DNA from 2 places in the Streptomyces sp. NPDC043738 genome. Region 1 is predicted to be linked to the other one. Evidence: riboswitches for the same ligand, from Rfam matches in the RefSeq annotation. Region 1 holds a riboswitch; the other holds the start of a gene.
The links. A riboswitch is a leader RNA that binds a small molecule or an ion and turns the genes downstream of it on or off. The one in region 1 is predicted to bind ZMP and ZTP.

Region 2: it holds a riboswitch for ZMP and ZTP, as region 1 does, so the genes downstream of both, AC0680_RS20720 (serine hydroxymethyltransferase) here and AC0680_RS22635 (bifunctional 5,10-methylenetetrahydrofolate dehydrogenase/5,10-methenyltetrahydrofolate cyclohydrolase) in region 1, are expected to answer to the same signal.

The regions. Positions count from the first base shown of each region.
Region 1 covers NZ_JBWKCJ010000017.1:116,320-123,684, reverse strand. The annotation lists gene AC0680_RS22645 (NAD(P)/FAD-dependent oxidoreductase) at 1-764, shown strand, start outside; gene AC0680_RS22640 (SDR family NAD(P)-dependent oxidoreductase) at 795-1,622, opposite strand; gene AC0680_RS22635 (bifunctional 5,10-methylenetetrahydrofolate dehydrogenase/5,10-methenyltetrahydrofolate cyclohydrolase) at 1,739-2,593, opposite strand; ZMP/ZTP riboswitch at 2,615-2,703, opposite strand; gene AC0680_RS22630 (hypothetical protein) at 2,743-3,843, opposite strand; gene AC0680_RS22625 (hypothetical protein) at 4,072-4,323, shown strand; gene AC0680_RS22620 (hypothetical protein) at 4,419-4,643, shown strand; gene AC0680_RS22615 (SPFH domain-containing protein) at 4,748-5,980, shown strand; gene AC0680_RS22610 (PPOX class F420-dependent oxidoreductase) at 6,117-6,536, shown strand; gene dacB (D-alanyl-D-alanine carboxypeptidase/D-alanyl-D-alanine endopeptidase) at 6,543-7,365, opposite strand, start outside.
Region 2 covers NZ_JBWKCJ010000015.1:98,093-105,457, reverse strand. The annotation lists gene AC0680_RS20730 (2'-5' RNA ligase family protein) at 31-615, opposite strand; gene trpS (tryptophan--tRNA ligase) at 800-1,810, opposite strand; gene AC0680_RS20720 (serine hydroxymethyltransferase) at 1,958-3,229, opposite strand; ZMP/ZTP riboswitch at 3,269-3,359, opposite strand; gene rocD (ornithine--oxo-acid transaminase) at 3,560-4,765, shown strand; gene AC0680_RS20710 (glutathionylspermidine synthase family protein) at 4,917-6,107, opposite strand; gene AC0680_RS20705 (hypothetical protein) at 6,124-6,543, opposite strand; gene AC0680_RS20700 (VOC family protein) at 6,887-7,365, shown strand, end outside.

The sequences.
Region 1 (7,365 bases):
CGGACCTCGTCCGGGGCCCGGTCAGGGTCGTGGTGATCGGCGCCGGCTTCATCGGTGCCGAGGTCGCCGCCTCGTGCGCCGCCCTCGGCCATGACGTCACCGTCGTCGAGGCCGCGCCCCTGCCGCTCCTGCCCCAACTCGGCGACGAGATGGCCGGGATCTGCTCCGCGCTCCACGCGGACCACGGCGTCACCCTCCTCACCGGCACCGGCGTCGCCCGCCTGCACGACGGCGGGACCGACCGGCGGGTCACCGCGGTCGAGCTGTCCGACGGCCGGCTGCTGCCCGCCGAGGTCGTGGTCACCGGCATCGGCGTACGCCCGAACACCGACTGGCTCGCGGGCTCCGGGCTGCCGCTCGACGACGGCGTGCGCTGCGACGCCGGCTGTGTCACCCCGCTGCCCAACGTCGTGGCCGTCGGCGATGTCGCCAGGGTGGCCGGTACCCGCGCCGAACACTGGACCAGCGCGACCGAGCAGTCCGCGGTGGCGGCCCGCAACCTGCTGGCCGGCAGCACCGTCGCCACCCATCAGGCACTGCCCTACTTCTGGTCCGACCAGTACGGCGTACGCATCCAGTTCGCCGGCCGGCGGGGCCCCGCCGACACCCCGCGCATCCTCGAGGGCTCACCCGACGACCGCAGTTTCCTCGCCTGCTACGAACGCGACGGGCGCCCCACCGCCGTCCTCGCCCTCAACCGGCCCCGCCCCTTCATGCGCCACCGCCGCGAGCTCGCCCGCGCCACCCAGCCGGCCACCACCTGACCTCCCGCCCGGGAAGGCCCGCCCCGGCCGTCAGCGGCCGCGCTCCTCGCCGTCGCCACGCGGTTCCAGGCGGAAGGTGAACGCGGCGCCGCCGGTGTCGACGGCCGTGGCGCCGCCGTCGACGGTGAGGACCGCGCCGTTGACGAAGGACGCGGCAGGCGAGAGGAGCCAGTCGACGGCCTCGGCGACCTCGTGCGGCTCGCCGGGACGGCCGACGGGGAGCAGCCGGGTGGCCTCCTCGTACGCGGCGTCGATGCCGCCGGTGAGGCCGGCCTCGTCGGCGAACCGCGCCATCCGCCGGTCGGCCATCTCCGTACGCACCCAGCTGGGGCAGACGATGTTGGCGCGGAGCCCGTCGCGTCCGTAGTCGACGGCGAGGGAGCGGCAGAGCTGGAGCAGGGCGGCCTTGGAGGTCGCATAGGCGGCGTTGCCGGCGCCGTTGCGCAGGGCGGAGACCGAGGCGACGGCGACGACCGAGCCGCGCGCCGCCAACAGGTGCGGCAGGGCGGCGCGTTGGAGGAGGAAGGGGCCGGTGACGTTGGTGGTCATCACGGCCTCCCAGTCCTCGACCGACAGATCGCCGACGGAGCCGCTGCGGCCGATGCCGGCGTTGAGGACCAGCCCGTCGAGCCGTCCGTACGCCGACACGGCGGCATCGACCAGGCCCTGGACGGCCTCGGGGTCGGCGGCGTCGGAGGGGTGGGCCAGGGCGCCGGTCTCCTCCGCGAGGCGGTGCAGCGGTTCGGGCCGGCGGCCGGAGATCACCACCTGGTGGCCGGCCGCCCGCAGCAGCCGGGCGGTGGCGGCACCGATGCCCGTACCGCCGCCCGTCACGATGACAACGCGCTGTTCCGCCATGGCCGTTCACCCTCCGGTTGATGATCGTTTGTCGCCCTGGCGATCATACGGAGGGCGACTGCCCGGCCGCCGCACACTTCCGGCCCCGCCCCGCACGGGGCTTCGATGCCGCGCCGTCAGGCGGCCTTCAGCTGACGGGCCGCGGCGTCGACGGTCTGGGTGAGCAGGGTGGCGATGGTCATGGGGCCGACGCCGCCGGGGACCGGGGTGATCAGGGAGGCGCGGCTGCTCGCGGAGTCGAAGTCCACATCGCCGACGTTGCCGGGGTTGTAGCCGGCGTCGACGACGACGGCACCGGGCTTGATGTGTTCGCCGGTGAGCAGACGGGGCCGGCCGACGGCGGCGATCAGCACGTCGGCCTGACGGGTGATCGACGCGAGGTCGGTGGTGCGGGAGTGGCAGTAGGTGACGGTGGCGTTGCGCCCGAGCAGCAGCATCCCGACGGGCTTGCCGAGGATCGCGCTGCGGCCGACCACGACGGCGTGCTTGCCGGCCAGCTCGACGTCGTAGTGGTCGAGGAGGCGGAGGATGCCGGCCGGCGTGCAGGAGGCGAAGCCGTCGACGCCGAAGCTCATCGTGGCGAAGGAGTGGTAGGTGACGCCGTCGACGTCCTTTTCGGGGGCGATGGCCTCGAACGCGGCGCGCTCGTCGATGTGCGGGCCGACCGGGTGCTGCAGGAGGATGCCGTGGACGGTGGGGTCGTCGGAGAGCTCGGTGATGGTGCCGACCAGCTCCGCGGTCGTGGTCTCGGCGGGCAGTGCGACATGCCGCGACCGGATCCCAGCCTTCTCGCAGCGGGCGCGCTTCATCCGTACGTATGTCGCGGAGGCGGGGTCGTCACCGACCAGTACCGTGGCCAGGCAGGGGGCCTGGCCGGTCTCCCGGGTGAGGGTCGCCGCGCGGTCCGCGGCCTGCTCGACGATGCGGCGGGCCAGTGCGCTGCCGTCCATGAGGCGGGCGGTCTGGGACATCGGGTGCTCCTGAGCGTCGTGAGGGATCGCCCAGGCGCGCGGCAGTGGCCAGATGCGGCCGGGCCGCTCCCCGGTGGTACTCCACCCAAGCGCCAGTCACGGCCCGCCGACCACTGTAATCGACGGCCGATCGTTCCTGGGAGCCGGCGTCAGGTGCCTCCGTGACCGCCCGGGGCCGGGGTGGGCGTGCTGGCTTCCCATTGACTGAGGATGCCGTCCCAGTCGTGCTGGGCGGTGGTGATGGCGCTGGGGTCCCAGGTGGCGGGGGCGGGCTGTTGCCCTTGGTACACCTGGTAGTCCTGGTAGCTCTGGTTGCCCTGGTAGCTCTGATAGCCCTGGTAATCCTGATAGCCCCGGTAATCCGCGTTGTTCTGATAGCCCGCGTACTGCTGCTGTTTCCAGGGTTCGTGCTCGTACGTCTCCCGTGGGGGCTGCGCGGGTCGCTCGCGCCAGGCCAGATGAGGCGTCTCGGACTGCTGGGAGGGCTGGAGCGTGGCCATCCGGCGGTGGCGGCCGATGCGGTCCGGTGGTGTGGTCTGGGGGGTCTGGCGGTTCTCGGCGGACAGCTGCTGGGCGCGGGCCGCGAGGAAACGGGCGTCGAGACCGAGTTCGGTGGCCAGGGCCGTGAGGTCGACTCCGGTGTGCCAGCTGCTCATCAGGATCGCGTCCAGGGCCGGCGCCCAGGCCGAGTCGGTGGCCTGGGGCGCAGCGGCCTGGGGCGGGGCGGCCTGAGGTGGGGCGGACGGGGGCGGAGCGGCCTGAGGTGGGGCGGACGGGGGCGGAGCGGCCTGGAGCGGGCCGGTCGCCGGTGCGCCGGCGTGGCCTGTCGGGACCTGGCCGGGCGCGGCGGCCTGGCCCGAGGGGTGCGCGGCGGGGTGGGCGCCGGTCTGCGCCTGCTGGTGGGCGGCGGCCGGCTGTGCGGGGGCGTGCTCCCGGGCGCCGGTCTGCTCGCCCGCGGGCGGCTGCTCGTTGGCGGGGTGGGCGGGCTGGGCGAGCAGGCTCTTGGCGACCGCGCGGGCGTCGTCCTTGCCCACCGTGCGGCGGGCCAGGCGCACTTCGCGTTCGTCCAGGCCGAGCAGGTCCGCCACCACCGCGTCGCTGCCCACGGTCACGGCGAAGGCGGCCAGCGTCCGCGACCGGCGGACCTCGGCCTCGTCGAGGAGTCCCTGCGTCCGGCGGACCTCGTCATCGCTGCTGCAAAACGCCTGTGCGAGTACCGCGTGGCGCTCCCACAACTCCCTCGGTTCCATGACTGCGACAACGTTCCTTCGTCCGGATTGGACTGCTTCCCGGCAATAGATCACTGCATGGGGTGATATTCGAGGGCGTTTCGCCCCCCACGGAAGGACGCATGTGCGGGGAGCCGCAAAAATACGCAGTGACCCCAGGCCCGCAGGATCGTTTCAACGGCCATGAGCGCTCCTACCTCCGGCACCGTCGCAGGTCACGGACAGACTTCCCTCCCCCACCCCGGGTCCATGCCCCGGTGGATCACCGCCGAGGTCGCCCACCAGACCCCGTTGTACGCCACTCTGGTGCGGATTTGGACGGAGCGCGCCGCCACGGTACCCGGGGTCGCCGACCCCGAATGGCAGCGGCTGGTCTCGTACCGCTGCCTGATGGAGGAGACCGAGACCGCGCTGACCGCCCTCCGGCCGCACCGCGCCCCCGACGTGCTGCCCGCGCGCCGGCCGGTCCCGGCCGCCCGGCCCGCCCGGCTGGACTCCTGAGCCGGCCGGATCGCCCGGAGTACCGTTGAGTTGTCGAGATTTCCCGCTGCCCGGCTTCCGGGCCGACAGCGGCTTTGACCAGCGACGGAGCCCGGGTGAGCGCGAGGGATGACACGGACTTCGACCCGATCGGCGCGATCGGGCGGGTGACCGTCTCGATCCCGAGCGACGGACCGGGCGAGGTGCTGCTGCCCGTACGCGGCGGGACCGAGGCCTTCGCCGCCTGGTCCCGAGAGCCCATCGCCCGCCATACGCAGGTCGTCGTGGTGGACCACACCTCGGCGCGGTCGGTGATCGTCGCACCGCTGCCGGCCGCCTGATCCGGACCGGAGCCCGTACGGCCGGGCGGAGGGATGCTCTCCCCGCTCCGCGCCCTCCCGCCCGGAGTGCCCGAGGCCGGCCGCACCGGACCAGGAGCCTTGTGATGTTGTTCTGGCATGTTCCCGCGCCGAACGAGGCGCTGTTGATCTCCGGCTCGAAGCGCCGTGCGGGGGACGCGCAATTCCGTATCGTCACGGGCCATGGCTGCTGGGTCATGCCCGTCAAGCAGAAGGCGAGCCTGCTGTCGCTGTCGCTGCGGGAGGCGGAGATCTCCGAGGACTGCGTCACCCAGCAGGGCATCAGGCTCGCCGTCCGGGCGGTCGCCGTCTTCAAGGTCGGCGACGACCCGACGTCGATCGCCAACGCCGCGCGACGGTTCCTGGACGAGCAGGACACCATGGAGGATCTGGTGGGGCGGATCTTCGCCGGCCATCTGCGCTCGATCGTCGGCGGCCTGACCGTCGAGCAGATCATCCGGGAGCGGGACCGGGTCGCCCAGGAGGTCAAGGACGGCAGCCACTCCGAGATGGAGAAGCTCGGCATCGTCGTCGACGCCCTGCAGATCCAGGAGATCGGCGACACCTCCGGCTACATCACCAACCTGGCCGCCCCGCACGCCGCGGCGGTCGCCAGCGCCGCGCGGATCGCGGAGGCGAAGGCCGACCAGGAAGCGGCCGAGCGGGAGCAGCAGGCGGCGGCGCTGAAGGCGAAGTACGAGCGGGACACCGCGATCAAACGGGCCGGGTTCCTCGCCGAGACCGAGCAGTACAACGCCAGCGCCGCACAGGCCGGTCCGTTGTCCCAGGCCAGGGCCTCACAGCAGGTCATCGAGGAGCAGACCGCGCTGGCCGAGCGGCAGGCCGCGCTGGCCGCCCAGCGGCTGGAGGCCGAGGTGCGCCGCCCCGCGGACGCCGAGGCCTACCGGCTGCGCACCCTGGCGGAGGCTCGGCGCGACCAGGTCCGCTTCGAGGCGGACGCCCGTGCCTACACCGAACGCGCGCTCGCCCAGGCACGCGCCGATGCCAACACCGTGCTGGCCGCCTCGCTGCGGGACGGCAACCAGGAGCTGATCGCCGCCAACCGCACCGTCGAGAACCTCCCGGCGCTGGCCCAGGCCGCCGCCGAGGGCATCTCCGGGTCCCGGCTGACCGTCCTCAACGGCACCGACGGCATCGACGAGATCGCCTCCGCCATCGTCGGTCAGGGCCTGGCCATCCTCGACACCCTGAAGAAGGGATCCGCCGCGGCGCCCGGCACCGCCCCGCCCGCCGCCACTCCCCCGCTGGCGGACGGGGACGGTTCCCTCCCGCAGAAGGTCGCGCCTCCCAGAGGGTGACGGGCCAAAAGCGCGAAGATGAGCGCAGCGGCGCACCGAGTGCGGCGACGTACCGAACGCGGCGACGCACCCGAAGACAGCGACGCATCCGAAGGCAGCAACGTCCTCCCACCGCAGCGAACCGAGAGTGCCTCCCATGTCGAAACCACCGCTCCCCGAAGCCGCCGTCGCCATGCTGGCCAAGCCCAACCCCGCGGTCATCACCACACTGCGGCCGGACGGCCAGCCGGTCTCCACGGCCACCTGGTACCTCTGGGACGAGGGCCGGGTGCTGGTCAACATGGACGAGGGCCGCAAGCGGCTGGAGCACGTCCGCCGCGATCCCCGGGTCACGCTCACCGTGCTCGACGAGAGCAACTGGTACACCCACCTCAGCCTCATCGGCCGCGTCGGGGAACTCCGGGACGACCAGGAACTGTCCGACATCGACCGGCTGGCCCGGCACTACCTCCGGCGGCCGTACCCGCAGCGGGACCGCCGCCGGGTCAGTGCCTGGATCGAGATCGAGCGCTGGCACGGCTGGGGAAGCCTGAAGGACAGCAGCCAGGCGGGGTGAGCCCGGCTACCCGCTCGTCTGCTGCAGGTAGGCCGCGACCTCGGCCACATCGTTCCCGACCGCCAGGACGCCGCCGATGTTCGTGCCCGCCGTGGAGGCACCGTTCACGCCGGCGAAGAACACGTCGAAGCGGTCCTTGCCCGTCTCCAGGTAGCCGGCCGTGGTCTCGGCTCCCACGGCCAGCCGGTCGTTGAGCGCGTCATCGCCCGCCACGGTGCCGGTCTTGGCGAACACCCTGCCGCGTGACGGGCAGTCACGGCAGGAGTCCGCCAGGGTGCCGTCGACGCCCAGGATCGGCAGTGAGGTGCGAAAGCGCTCCGCGTCGGCGGTGTGCTGCCAGTACGTCAGGAGCTGGGCCGCGGCACGTGGTGTGGTCCGGTCGACCGGACTGCCGCCCCGGCCGTCCGCGAGCTGTACGGCCCCGCGGTCCACCTTCGCGCCGTCCAGGAAGGCGGCGAGCACCGGGAATCCGTCCTGGCAGTCGGTCTTCCCCCGGCTCACGGCCATCAGGCAGATCCCGAGATTCGCCCCGAGGTTGTGGCTCACCTTGAGGACGAGCTCGGCGTACTCGGCGTACGGCGGGGAGGTGTACCGGGCCACGGTGGGCACGCCCTGGTAGGAGCGCGGCAACCGGGCGACGGGGTTGGGGCCGACGGCGGGTGCGGTGACCTCCACCCCGGCCCGCTTCAGCGCCTCGATCATCGCGGTCCGGCCGAAGGCGTTCGGGTCCTTGACGGGCGACACCCGCAGGACGGGGGCCGAGCCGGCGGCGATGGTGCCGGCCAGCTGGATGCGGGTGCCGTCGGCGGAGGCCTTGACGGAGATGTCG
Region 2 (7,365 bases), on a different contig from region 1:
GAAACTACGCCACGTGACGCGGGGGGCCGCTCAGCAGGACGGCGCGGGCGGGCGGGAGAGATCCACCGCCTGGCGCGGGACACCGCCCGCCTGCGGGCCGAAGGGGTACTCCCGCTCCAGGCGCCACACCGCGTCCGCACCCTGCTCGTACAGGGCGAAGCCGCCGATCGTCCAGGTCGCGGAGAAGTCCGCGAGCTCGCTCTGGGCGCGGTTCATGGCGTCCTCGGCGATGCCGTGGGCGACGGTGACATGCGGGTGGTAGGGGAACTGCAGCTCGCGGGCGCAGGGGCCGGAGGCGGCGCGGACCCGGGCCTGCAGGGCGGTGCAGCCCGCCTCGCCCTCGGCGACCTTGACGAAGACGACCGGGGAGAGCGGGCGGAAGGTGCCGGTGCCTTCCAGGCGGAGCGGGAAGGGGCGGAAGGCGGCCGCGACCGCGGCGAGGTGGCGTTCGATGCCGGGCAGCGCCTCGGCGTGCACCTCGGTCGGCGGCAGGAGGGTGATGTGCGTGGGGATGCCGTGCGCGGCGGGGTCCCCGAAGCCCTCGCGCTTCCGCTGAAGGAAGCTGCCGTACGGCTCCGGGACCGCGATCGAAACGCCCAGCGTTACGGTCCCCACTGCGTTCTCCCTCCTGACATGTGTGCGGCACGCTCGCGCACCCTCATAGTGTGCCGGGTGCGCGCCCTTCGCGGGGAGCGTCCCCGGCCCTGTGACAAACAGGGCCATGGGCCCCCGCAGGTGGGGACCCAGGGCTCTGTGCGGCCCGTCCGGCGGGTTCGTGCGGCCGCGCGGACGGGTCCCGTCAGTGCTTGGCCGGCAGGAATCCGAGCCGGTCATAGGTGGTGGCCAGGGTCTCGGCGGCGACCGCGCGGGCCTTCTCCGCACCCTTGGCCAGGATCGAGTCCAGCGTCTCGGGGTCGTCCAGATATTCCTGCGTACGGTCCCGGAACGGTGTGACGAATTCGACCATCACCTCGGCGAGATCGGTCTTGAGGGCGCCGTACATCTTGCCCTCGTACTTCTGCTCCAGCTCCGGGATCGAGGTGCCCGTGAGGGTGGAGTAGATCGTCAGGAGGTTGGAGACGCCCGGCTTGTTCTCGGTGTCGTAGCGGATCACGGTGTCGGTGTCCGTGACCGCGCTCTTGACCTTCTTCGCGGAGACCTTCGGCTCGTCGAGGAGGTTGATCAGGCCCTTGGCGCTGGCGGCCGACTTGCTCATCTTGGCCGACGGGTCCTGCAGGTCGTAGATCTTCGCCGTCTCCTTGAGGATGTACGGCGCCGGGATGGTGAAGGTGTCGCCGTAGCGGGCGTTGAAGCGCTCGGCGAGGTCACGGGTCAGCTCGATGTGCTGGCGCTGGTCCTCGCCCACCGGGACCTGGTGGGCCTGGTAGAGGAGGATGTCGGCGATCTGCAGGATCGGGTACGTGAACAGGCCGACGGAGGTGCGGTCGGCGCCCTGCTTGGCGGCCTTGTCCTTGAACTGGGTCATCCGGGATGCCTCACCGAAGCCGGTCAGGCAGTTCATGACCCAGGCGAGCTGGGCGTGCTCGGGCACATGGCTCTGCACGAAGAGCGTGCAGCGCTCCGGGTCGAGCCCGGCGGCCAGCAGCTGGGCGGCGGCGATCCGGGTGTTCTGCCGCAGCTCCGCGGGGTCCTGCGGGACGGTGATCGCATGCAGGTCGACGACCATGTAGAAGGCGTCGTGCGCCTCCTGCAGCGCCACCCACTGGCGGACGGCACCGAGGTAGTTGCCGAGGTGGAAGGAGCCGGCGGTGGGCTGGATGCCGGAGAGCACACGAGGCGGACGCTGCATGGCGGAGCCATTCCCCTTGGGGCGGTGGTGGGAGACGGGCGGGCGGTCGAGAGCCATGGACCGATTGTCTCAGGTCTGCGGGTGCTCCCCGGCGCGTGGTCGGGGCGTGGACCGACGGCCTGCCGGACGGCCGCCGTCAGGGAGTCGTCAGCTCGTCGCCAGCCCCGGCGCCGGATGGCCGGCCATCAGCTCCGCGACCTCCCCCCGGACCGCCGCCAGGGCCGCCTCGTCGTCCGCCTTCGCGGCCGTCACGCCCCGCTCGATCCACTCCGCGACCTGCGGCATCAGATCCGTGCCCAGCCCCCGCGAGGTGAGCGACGGCGTACCGATCCGGATGCCCGACGGGTCGAAGGGCTTGCGCGGGTCGAACGGGACGGTGTTGTAGTTGACGACGATCCCGGCCCGGTCCAGCGCCTTGGCGGCGACCTTGCCCGGCACGTCCTTGCCGGTCAGGTCGATCAGCACCAGGTGGTTGTCGGTACCGCCGGAGACCAGGTCGAAGCCGCGGGCCAGCAGCGCCTCGGCGAGCGCCTTGGCGTTGGCGACGACGGCGTGCGCGTAGTCCCGGAAGGCGGGCGCGGCGGCCTCGCGCAGGGCGACCGCGATGGCGGCGGTGGTGTGGTTGTGCGGGCCGCCCTGGAGGCCGGGGAACACGGCCTTGTCGATGGCCTTGGCGTGGCTCGCGCGGGACATCAGCATCGCGCCGCGCGGCCCGCGCAGGGTCTTGTGCGTCGTCGTGGAGATCACGTCGGCGTGCGGTACGGGCGAGGGGTGGGCGCCGCCCGCGATCAGGCCGGCGATATGGGCGATGTCCGCGACGAGTACCGCGCCGACCTCCCGCGCGATCTCGCCGAAGGCGGCGAAGTCGATGGTGCGGGGGACGGCCGTGCCGCCACAGAAGATGATCTTCGGGCGCTCCTTGCGGGCGAGCTCGCGCACCTCGTCGAAGTCGATCAGCCCGCTGTCGGCACGTACGCCGTACTGGACGCCGCGGAACCACGTGCCGGTGGCCGAGACGCCCCAGCCGTGGGTGAGGTGGCCGCCCATCGGCAGCGCCATGCCCAGCACGGTGTCGCCGGGCTCGGCGAAGGCCAGGTACGCGGCGAGGTTGGCGGGCGAGCCGGAGTACGGCTGGACGTTGGCGTGTTCGACGCCGAAGACGGCCTTGGCGCGCTCGACGGCCAGCGTCTCGACGCGGTCGATGTTCTGCTGGCCTTCGTAGTAGCGACGGCCCGCGTACCCCTCGCTGTACTTGTTCTGCAGGACCGTGCCGGTGGCTTCCAGGACGGCGGCGGAGACGTAGTTCTCGCTGGGGATCAGCCGCAGGGTGTCGGCCTGGAGCTGCTCCTCGGCGCCTACGAGGGCGGCGAGTTCGGGATCGGCGGCGTGCAGCGCGGGATGGGGAAGGGGCAGTGACATGGCGTCCTCCGGGGCGCTCGATCGGTGGTCCGGTCGGGTCCCGGGTGCCCAGGCGGGCGGCACCTCGTGATGGTGTCCTCGCACCGCTCCCTCGGGGTCGATTCCCCGTACGCCAGTCGCGGTACGCACCGCCGAGTCTAGGGGTGGCCCGCCGATCTCGGGGCGCCGGCCCGCTCCTTTCCCCGGACGGGCCCCGGACGCCCGCCCGCGTCACCGCGGCGCCGGAACACCGAACCGCCGCAACAGCTTCCGAACAATCCACCCACGCGGCACTATAGAGGGGCATCTCGATGCATATGCCCCGTACGCCTTACCGAAACGGAGTCACCGGTGACGTCAACGGAACGCAGCATCGCCGCCGCCGAAGCCCACAGCGCGCACAACTACCACCCGCTGCCCGTCGTCGTGGCCACCGCCGAGGGCGCCTGGATGACGGACGTGGAGGGCCGGCGCTATCTGGACATGCTCGCCGGGTACTCAGCGCTGAACTTCGGGCACGGCAACCGTCGTCTGCTGGACGCCGCCAAGGCCCAGCTGGAACGGGTCACGCTCACCTCGCGCGCCTTCCACCACGACCGGTTCGCGGACTTCTGCGCCGCACTGGCCGAGCTGTGCGGGATGGAGCTGGTGCTGCCGATGAACACCGGCGCCGAGGCGGTCGAGACGGCCGTCAAGACGGCCCGCAAGTGGGGCTACCAGGTCAAGGGCGTCCCGGACGGCCTGGCCAAGATCGTCGTCGCGGAGAACAACTTCCACGGCCGGACCACCACCATCGTCTCCTTCTCCACCGACCCCGAGGCCCGCGCCGGCTTCGGCCCGTACACCCCCGGTTTCGAGATCGTCCCGTACGGCGACCTGGCGGCGCTGGAGGCGGCCGTCGACGACCACACGGTCGCCGTCCTCCTGGAGCCGATCCAGGGCGAGGCGGGCGTGCTGGTGCCGCCGCCGGGCTACCTGGCGGGCGTGCGGGAGCTGACCCGCCGCCGCGGCGTGCTGTTCGTCGCCGACGAGATCCAGTCCGGGCTGGGGCGCACGGGCCGGACCTTCGCCTGCGAGCACGAGGGCGTGGTGCCCGACATGTACGTACTGGGCAAGGCGCTGGGCGGCGGAGTGGTGCCGGTGTCGGCGGTGGTCTCCTCCCGCGAGGTGCTCGGGGTCTACGCGCCCGGCGAGCACGGCTCGACGTTCGGCGGCAACCCGCTCGCCTGCGCGGTGGCGCTGGAGGTCATCGCGATGCTGCGGACCGGTGAACTCCAGCAGCACGCCGCGGAGTTGGGCGAGCATCTGCACGGCGAGCTGGGGCTGCTGGTGGGCGACGGCACGGTGGACGCGGTACGCGGCCGCGGGCTGTGGGCGGGCGTGGACATCAACCCCGCGCGCGGCACCGGACGGAGCGTCTCCGAGCAGCTGATGGCGCGGGGCGTGCTGGTCAAGGACACCCACGGCGCGACGATCCGGATCGCCCCGCCGCTGGTGATCAGCAAGGAGGACCTGGACTGGGGCCTGGCCCGGCTGCGGGAGGTGCTGGAGGGGTAGCACGGGCGCCGGCACGGGCGCCGCGAGCACGCAGCGGGCGACCGGCGGGCCGAAGGCCCTGGCCGCTCGCTGCGCCATGTGGCGGAGGGGCGCGCCGGCGCCTGGGCGCGCGGCGCCCGGTGGGTCCGCGGCACCCGGTGGCTCGCGGGCCTCAGCGGATCACATGCGGCACGAAGCGCGCGTACTCGTCCGTGACCGGTCCGGACGACTCGCGGATGCCCAGCCCCGCCGCCTCGTCCTCGACGACCCAGGCGCCGAGGACGACACGGTTGCCGTCGAAGTCCGGCAGCGGCGCCAGCTCCTGGTAGCAGCACGGGTCTTCGGGCCCGCGCAGCACCGGGGCGGCGCCCGGCTCGTGCAGCGTGACGCCGGCGCCCTCCCTGCCGAGCAGCGGCTTTGCCGCGTAGCCACGGGTGTGCGCCAGCTCGCGCGGCCCGTCGAGGTACGCGGGCAGCAGGTTCGGATGTCCGGGGTAGAGCTCCCACAGGACCGCCAGCAGCGCCTTGTTGGAGAGCAGCATCTTCCAGGCGGGTTCGATCCAGAGGGTGGAGCCGGTGCCACCGCCGTTGTCGAGGGTGTCCAGGACGTGCGGGCCGAAGTCGTCGGTGGCCAGCCACTCCCACGGGTAGAGCTTGAAGCACGCCCGCATGAAGCGCAGCCGCTGGTCGACGAAGCGGCCCGAGAGCCGGTCCCAGCCGATGTCCTCCATCGAGATGGCGACCGTCTCCAGGCCCGCCTGCTGCGCCGTCTCCTCCAGATACGCGACGGTCATCAGGTCCTCGCCGAGCTCGTCGCCCGCGGAGTGCGCGAAGTGCAGCGGCGCACCGGGCGGCAGCAGCGGGGCCTGCCGCTTCCAGGCCGCCACCAGCCGCTCGTGCAGCGAGTTCCACTGGTCGGCGCCCGGGAAGCGCTCCTCCATCCAGAACCACTGCGGGCTGGCGGCCTCGACCAGCGAGGTCGGCGTATCGGCGTTGTACTCCAGCATCCTGGCCGGGCCGGTGCCGTCGTAGTGCAGGTCGAACCGCCCGTAGAGGGACGGCAGTTCCTCGCGCCGGCGCCAGGACTCGGCGACCAGCTCCACCAACCGGGGATCGACGATGCCGAGGTCGGCGAAGCGGCCCTGGTCGACGATGTGCGCGGCCGCGGCCAGGCACATGCCGTGCAGTTCCTCGACGACCTCCTCCAGGGCCTCGACCTCGGGGAGGGTGAACTCGTAGTACGCGCTCTCGTCCCAGTACGGCCGCAGGGAATCGTCCGGGTAGCGGGTGAGCGGGTAGATCAGCCCCTGCGCCTCGACGGTCTGCTGCCAGCCGGGGCGGGGCTCGATGGTGTGGCGTTCCATGCCGTGTCCCGGCCGCTCAGCCGCCGAAGGAGCCGTGCCGGCCGCCGCCGCTGCCGTGCGACCCCGAGCAGCCGAAGCCGCCGCGGTTGACGGCCGAGCTCTTGCTGAAGGTGCCGTCGGCGGCGTACTTGCCGCCGTTGTTGCTCGGGTCGTAGTACCACTGGCCGTCGACGGGCTTCTTGCCCGCCCCGCCGCCTCGGCCGCTCTTGCCGTACCCGCCGCCGCTCGTGGTGCTGCCTGCGCTGGACGAGCCGCCGCCCGCCGAGCAGTTCTTGGAGTCGACGATGCGGTAGCCCTTGACCATGTCGTAGCTGTTGCGGTCGACGCAGCGCTTGTCGGGCTCGGAGCCGCAGGACGTCAGGGCCGCGGCGAGCGCGCCCATGCCTCCCAGGATCACCGTGCTCGACCGCAGCCGCCGACGTGCCTTTTCGGCCATGTCTTCCCGCTTCCCCCGTGGACGTACTTCGGTCGTACATCGGACGTACATCGTTGTGACTCCGGCCAAGCCTAGAGACCGGCTCCCCTCGCCCCCGATACGCCCCCGTCCTGATTCCGACTGGTTCCGACTCGTCCCCCTGCGGTCGCCTCACGGCCCTGGGGAGGATCTGCCCCCTCCCGTCCGCTGTGTGCCACGGCTGTGTGCCACGGCACCGGACGGGGCGGGAGCGGGTGGCGGCCGGCCCCGTCCGGGGGGCGGACGTCCCGGGCAGCGGCCGGGACGGGCAAGGTGCCAAAACCGGCTTGACCCTCACGCTGCGGGAGGCTGGAGAGTCGGGTGCATGAGCGACTACTACAACGCGTTCGAGACGAGCCCCGTGCCCACGCCCGGCCCGGATGCGGTCCCGCCGGAGCTGTTCCGCGGCATCTACGGAATGCCCGCGTTCGTGACGATCCCCACGAGCGACTTGGCGGCGTCGGTGGACTTCTGGATTCGTGGGCTCGGGTTCTTCGAGCTGTTCAGCATCCCCGGCCAGGTGGTGCATCTGCGCCGGTGGGCCTTCCAGGACGTACTCCTCGTCCCGGCGGCGAGCGTTGCGGAGCAACCGCCGGCGATGAGCGTCAGTTTCGCGTGCGTGCTCAGCCAGGTCGATTCCCTTGTCGAGGCCTGTCGTGCGCTGCGCCCGAACTCGGTCGACGGTCCACGGGACACTCCCTGGAACACCCGCGACGTGACGGTGATCACCCCCGAGAACGCACGGATCGTCTTCACCGCGGCGAAGCCCTTCGATCCGGACAGTCAGGAGGCCCGGAACCTCGC